3 regions of the Neobacillus sp. YIM B06451 genome follow, and region 2 is predicted to be linked to each of the others. Evidence: riboswitches for the same ligand, from Rfam matches in the RefSeq annotation. Region 2 holds a riboswitch; each other region holds the start of a gene.

Region 1 (2,202 bases), on a different contig from region 2:
TTGTTGCGGAGCCAAAGCTTTTTTTGCCCATGGCGGTTCTTCAATTTGTTGAAAACCAGCACATCGAGATTCTGGCTGACAGCATAAGAAATCAGACTCGCAACAATCACGCGGAAGCTTCCTCCCAGAATCGTTTCAAATGACTGCTGCTCTGAAAACACAGGCGCGGACGGCAGTGCGATTGCTGCCGAAATGAAAACCAGCGCGAGGATTTGAGTAATCAAACCAGCCTTGACAGTCCTCTGGGCCTGTTTTTTACCGTACACTTCGACAATTACATCAATGATTGGGTAAGTAAAGACGTACACAATGACGGCGGCGGGAAGGATGGCATAATTTCCGATGCTGAAAAGCTTAACAGCCACCACGTTCGCAAGGATCAAGAGCCCGACAAACGCTCCATTCAGGTATAAAATCATCCAGTGAGCCTCCTTACCTGTTGTCAATTTTTTCAGGGTAAAGGTCATGGTTCATTAAGCGGAAATTGGCCATTTCCTCGTATTTCGTCCCCGGTTTCCCATAGTTACACCACGGATCGATGGAAATGCCTCCTCTTGGAGTGAACTTTCCCCAAACCTCAATATAGCGCGGGTCAAGCAGCTTAATCAGATCGTTCATGATGATATTGACGCAGTCCTCATGAAAGTCGCCGTGGTTCCGGAAACTGAAAAGATAAAGCTTGAGCGATTTGCTCTCAACAATTTTTTTATCCGGAATATACGAAATATACATTGTGGCAAAATCGGGTTGATTGGTCAGCGGGCACAGACTTGTAAATTCAGGGCAATTGAATTTGACGAAGTAATCCCTGTTTGTATGGAGATTGTCGACAGCCTCCAAAACCTCCGGTGCATATTGAAAAGCATATTGGGTCCCTTGGTTACCCAATAGCGTCAAATCCTTCAAACCTTCCTCATGGCTTCGTCCAGACATGAAAAAAACCCCCTTGTAAAAGTATCCCGCCCTTTTACAAGAGAGCCTAAGCCAATGAAGCTATTAAAAACAATGGAAATAACCAATAAAAAAGCCATGTCCGATTATGGACATGGCAGATAGTCATGTATCCATAGTTTTTTATAGAGGGTATCAGCTATGAACCTCTCCCGTTAAGGCACGGGTATTCAATTCCTTTTCATATATTACAGAAAAGGCACGCAAACGTCAAACATATTTTTCCGGCAAAATAATGCTCATTACACCATAATCTTGCAGACATCATTAGTAAATTCAACCGGATCCTGGATTGGCAGCCCTTCAATCAAGAGCGCCTGGTTGTAAAGAAGGTTCGTATAAAGGGCAAACTTCTCTTTGTCCTTTTCAAGCGCACCTTTGAGCGACTGGAACACCTCGTGATTCGGATTAATTTCAAGGATTTTCTCCGCTTTTACATCCTGGCTGTTCGGCATCTGGCGGAGGATTTTTTCCATTTCAATTGTCAGGTCGCCGTCGCTTGCCAGGCAGACCGGATGGGACTTAAGTCGCTTTGAAATCCTCACATCCTTTACTTTTCCGGAAAGAACGTCCTTCATTGCATCAAACAGCTCTTTGTTTTCCTCGGCTTCAGCTTCGGCTTCCTTCTTTTCCTCATCCGACTCAATGCCGAGATCGCCGCTTGCGATTGATTTGAATTCCTTTTCCTTGTAATTCATCAACATGCGGATTGCGAATTCGTCGATGTCCTCTGTGAAATAAAGGATTTCATACCCTTTTTCCGACACAAGCTCAGCCTGAGGAAGCTTTTCGAGCCGTTCAATCGATTCGCCTGCCGCATAGTAAATATACTTCTGTTCTTCCGGCATCCTCGAAACGTATTCATCTAGGGTGACAAGCTTCTTTTCCTTTGATGAATAGAACATCAACAAATCCTGCAGGGTTTCTTTATGCGCGCCAAAATCGCTGTACACGCCATACTTCAGCTGGCGCCCAAACGATTGATAGAATGTTTCATACTTCTCCCGGTCGTCCTTCAGGAGGGCGAGCAGCTCGCTCTTAATTTTCTTGCTGATATTCTTGGCAATCAGCTTCAGCTGGCGGTCATGCTGCAGCATTTCCCTCGAAATGTTTAAGGACAAATCCTCGGAGTCGACCATCCCTTTTACAAAGCTGAAATGGTCGGGAAGCAGATCGGCACACTTGTTCATAATCAGAACCCCGTTGGAATATAGCTCCAGCCCTTTTTCGAATTCCTTCGAGTAGTAATCG
Region 2 (2,202 bases):
CTTCAACTTCCGGTTCTCTCATATTTACTAAAAAACAGCCTGGCATGACTTCCTCAACAACATCAATTTGATCATATTGATTAGCCGTCCCATAAAGATACACTACTCCTTCGCTCGCAATATTGAGGGCGATATGCTGGGGACGTTGAAAAAGAGGAATATTCCAATCAACCAAAGAGGGAAAAAGAACAATCGGCTTACCCGGATTATTTTCTACAATTGATCCAAGCTTTTTAAGAATCAACTGTTGTGGAGGGGAATTCAGGCCTATCCGCCTTTTTTTAAAATGCTCTTTTCTCATTAAAAGATTTTTTCTCATTCGCTCTCCGCTTAAGTAATCGTTATCCATCCATCCTACCCCCCTTTCAAATTAGCTTTTTATTGCTATAGTGGTTTTTTCAGATTCGCTGTATTTAATTACATGAAGCCAGGCTTGCTTTCAGGGAGAAAATTTTGGAAATCATTTGTTAATACAAGCGGAGAACAATGTTTTTTTAACCGCCTATTGTCTGAATCCGAGGTGTGGTGGGAGCTAGAATAACGGATATACACATAATTAAATGGAGAAGATGCATACATACAGATCCCAAGATTTTTACACTCCTCCAAAAAAACTGCGTCTTCCCCCACCGAAATCGGAGGAAACAGTACTCTCTCGGCAACAACTTTTTTAAAAACAAGAGTCGAGCCGGCCAATGTATCATCGATATTTTTAATAAATGTATTTTCCTTGCCTTTAAAGAGCAATCCGAGTAGCCCCTCGTCTTTAAAATAAATAAATATTGACTGCTTTCCGACAACATCGGCCCCGTGTCTCGCCATTTCATCCAATGCTTCTTCAAGATAATGGGCACCATAATAATCATCGTCATCAAACCGTGCAATGATATTGTATTTTGCCTGGCGGATTCCCTTGTTTATACAAGAGCCGAGCGGTTCTTCAAATGGAAGTTCAATGACTTTAATAAGCGGGTTATCGGACAAGCCTTTAACTAGATGTTTGTTAAATCCATGAAGGATGAGCACGAGTTCCTTCTCTTCAATTGTTTGGTTTTCAAAATTACGAAGGATTGCTTGAAGAAAATCCGGCCTTTTCGTACACGTAATGACAGAGACCACAACAATCCTCCCTTTCAGTCTTTTAGTATTACTTTTATGACTTGGGAAGAAATATAATGCTTTGATCTTCCAAAGCATTCCTATTGATAAGTCTAAATTAAATACATCTGGAAGATAAGCCCACCCTGTTGACGAAGAATAATGCGCGCATTATAATTTTACTTTCGGGTAAAGCCCGACGTGGTTCGAGAACCTCCCACGCTAAAAAACTAAGGAGAGAGAAAGATGAAAATTAAATCATTGGCAGTGAACGGGATTATTGCGGCGCTGTATATTGTGGTGACGTTTTTGATCCAGCCGCTAAGCTTCTCAAATATCCAATTCCGTTTATCAGAGATGTTCAACCATCTCATCGTATTTAACAAAAAGTATTTTTTTGGGATTATTCTTGGCGTTTTCCTGGCGAACCTTTTCCTTTCGCCAAATCCCGGCCTTGACCTTATTTTCGGCTTCGGCCAATCGGTACTGGCCCTTTTGATTACCATGTTTTCATCGCGGTATATTAAAGGAATTTGGGCTCGCATGGCGATCAATACTGTGGTCTTTACATTCACAATGTTCCTGATTGCCTGGGAATTGAATATTGCCGCAGGATTCCCATTTTTCGCCACTTGGCTGGCAGTTGCATTTGGTGAATTCGTTGTCCTTACGGTCGGCGCCCCATTGATGTATGCTATTCATAAACGCATCAATTTTGAAAAGCTTATTGACTAATAGATGAGGGCCAGACCTGTTCGGGTTTGGCCTTTTTCGATATTTTATTCATTCGGCCTTGCCCTATTTCCAAGGGGTTAAACATTTTGTACTATTTTTTCCATCTTGGTAAGATATCAAAAAAGAAGCGCCCCTCCCGTAATCCAAGGGAAGGAGCGCTGTTATTCAATCGTCTTGATTTTAGTGAAAAAGTAATAGTATTTGTATAGAACAACGGCTGCCAGCCCCGCCCTAAGGATCCAGCTGTCTGTCATGATGAACGGGATGGCGATCATGCAGTCGGCAAAGAGGAGGACAGAGAGCTTTTGTTTTAACGTCATTTCCCGTTTTTTCACAAAGCCTTCGAGATGTTTTTTATACAGCCGGCTT
Region 3 (2,202 bases), on a different contig from region 2:
TTGGAAATGTGCAACGTATGACGGCTGGTACTGGTTTGCTCCATTCTGAAATGAATCCTTCTTTAGAAGAGGAAGCAAGCTTTTTACAGCTATGGTTTAAACCTTCTAAAAAGCAATTACCTCCTTCTTATGAGGATATTTCTTATAACGTAGATTCACTGAAGAATAAGCTGTTGCCTATCGTTTCTTCAACCCCAACAGAGGGTGCAGCGAAAATTCATAGTGATGTTACATTATACTTATCCAAATTGGATGAGGGAGAAGAGATCTTCTTTCAACAAGAACAGGGAAGAAAGATGTATGTCTTTGTGATTGAAGGGGAGCTAATTTTAGATAACGATGTTGTTGTTGGAAAAAGAGACAGTGCGCGCATAACTGAACAAAACAAACTTACTTTAAAATCAACAAAAGAAGCCTTCTTTTTATTGATTGATTTGGGTGGTGTTTAATTATGTTATTGATTCGCCATTCGATTGGAAGCAGACTTTTTTATCAAACAGATGAATATGAGATTCATTCAGTAGAAGATAAGTGGGTCATTTCTGTCAAAATTTCCGAAGAGGATTCTAAAGAAATCATCAAATTTAAAGACGAATTGAACCTCTTTGACGTTGGGAAAAACCAGAAGACTTGGTATTATACGTCAGATGCAAACGTTGAGTTTAATGAGAAAAATTCTGTGATTACGATTATTGCAGACCATCAAACAGTCTATCCAGTTGATTAAAATAATCACATAAAAAGTGTTTTGTAATGGCAAATCCCAATCATTACCAGGTGGTAATTGATAAAGTGGCGGCAGAGTAATAGGATAAGCTATCAAAGTTGTACAGTGATGCTAAAGAGTCAGCCTGGAATACACAAGACGATTTTCTTTTTAAATTCCTCGTCTGTAAAAGCACAAAATTTGAAATTGTCTGGATAAGACATAATGACATGCAATAATTAATAAAATCGTTTATACTTATGAAATGTTGAATAGCAAATCCGCTATCTGGCGGTAGAGGTTCTAGCTACCCTCTTTAAAAAACTAAGGAAACAGTACTGCTTTCTTTAGCCGTGCTGTTTTTTTGTTGGAAGGAGAAAGAAAATGTTAAAGAGTGAAAAAGCGCTCGTTGTGTTTAGCGGGGGACAGGATAGTACGACTTGCCTTTTTTGGGCAATGGAGCAGTTTGCCGAGGTTGCCGCTGTAACGTTTGACTACAATCAACGGCATATTACAGAAATTGAATGCGCTAAATCGATTGCAAATGAACTTGGCATTGAGCACTATATCCTTGATATGAGCCTGCTGAATCAGCTTGCCCCGAATGCGTTGACGAGGGACGACATTGAAGTGAAGGATGGAGAAGGCGGCAGGCTGCCCAATACGTTTGTGCCGGGCAGGAATTTGCTGTTCATGTCATTTGCCGGGGTACTGGCCAGCCAGATTGGGGCGAAACACATCGTTACCGGAGTATGTGAAACGGATTTCAGCGGTTATCCCGACTGCCGTGATATTTTTGTGAAGTCGCTTAACGTGACTCTTAATCTATCGATGGATCAAGATTTTGTAATTGATACACCGCTGATGTGGCTGAACAAGGCTGAAGCATGGAAACTAGCCGATGAGCTGGGAGCGTTCGAGTTTGTCCGTGAAAAGACGCTTACGTGCTATAACGGAATCATCGCGGACGGCTGCGGCGAATGCCCTGCCTGCAAGCTAAGGAAAAAAGGCCTGGATGACTATCTGGCAGAACGGAATGGGATGTAATGATGTACGGATTCAGGATTGTAGATAAATTGCAAAAAATTGATGTAGATATTAAGCGTGACCAATTGAAGTACCATTCGAAACGGGTCCTTGTCAGCAAGGAATTCACGTTTGATTCGGCTCATCATTTACATGATTATGAGGGTAAATGCAAAAACCTTCATGGCCATACGTATAAGGCCGTTTTTGGGATCAGCGGTTTCGTTGACAACCGCGGCTTGATGATTGACTTCGGTGATATTAAAGAAATTTGGAAAAATGAAATTGAAATTTTCTTGGATCACCGATATTTGAATGAAACACTTCCGCCTATGAATACAACTGCGGAAAACATTGTCGTATGGATTTATGAAAAAATGGCTGAATCGCTGAAAAAACGCGCGAATTTATATGATGGCGCGCGGGTTGAATTCGTCCGTCTCTATGAAACTCCGACCAGCTATGCGGAA

What was found. A riboswitch is a leader RNA that binds a small molecule or an ion and turns the genes downstream of it on or off. The one in region 2 is predicted to bind preQ1.
Region 1: linked by a shared signal. The riboswitch ahead of queF (preQ(1) synthase) and the one ahead of RB160_RS12805 (QueT transporter family protein) in region 2 are both predicted to bind preQ1.
Region 3: linked by a shared signal. The riboswitch ahead of queC (7-cyano-7-deazaguanine synthase QueC) and the one ahead of RB160_RS12805 (QueT transporter family protein) in region 2 are both predicted to bind preQ1.

Annotation. Positions count from the first base shown of each region.
Region 1 covers NZ_JAVFKJ010000015.1:34,889-37,090, reverse strand. The annotation lists gene RB160_RS19610 (queuosine precursor transporter) at 1-419, opposite strand, end outside; gene queF (preQ(1) synthase) at 433-933, opposite strand; PreQ1 riboswitch class I at 1,061-1,107, opposite strand; gene htpG (molecular chaperone HtpG) at 1,194-2,202, opposite strand, start outside.
Region 2 covers NZ_JAVFKJ010000006.1:146,274-148,475, reverse strand. The annotation lists gene RB160_RS12815 (glycosyltransferase) at 1-349, opposite strand, end outside; gene RB160_RS12810 (glycosyltransferase family 2 protein) at 418-1,119, opposite strand; PreQ1 riboswitch class I at 1,294-1,338, shown strand; gene RB160_RS12805 (QueT transporter family protein) at 1,345-1,833, shown strand; gene RB160_RS12800 (YbaN family protein) at 1,995-2,202, opposite strand, start outside.
Region 3 covers NZ_JAVFKJ010000001.1:780,969-783,170, forward strand. The annotation lists gene RB160_RS03770 (pirin family protein) at 1-449, shown strand, start outside; gene RB160_RS03775 (hypothetical protein) at 452-727, shown strand; PreQ1 riboswitch class I at 998-1,040, shown strand; gene queC (7-cyano-7-deazaguanine synthase QueC) at 1,091-1,753, shown strand; gene queD (6-carboxytetrahydropterin synthase QueD) at 1,756-2,202, shown strand, end outside.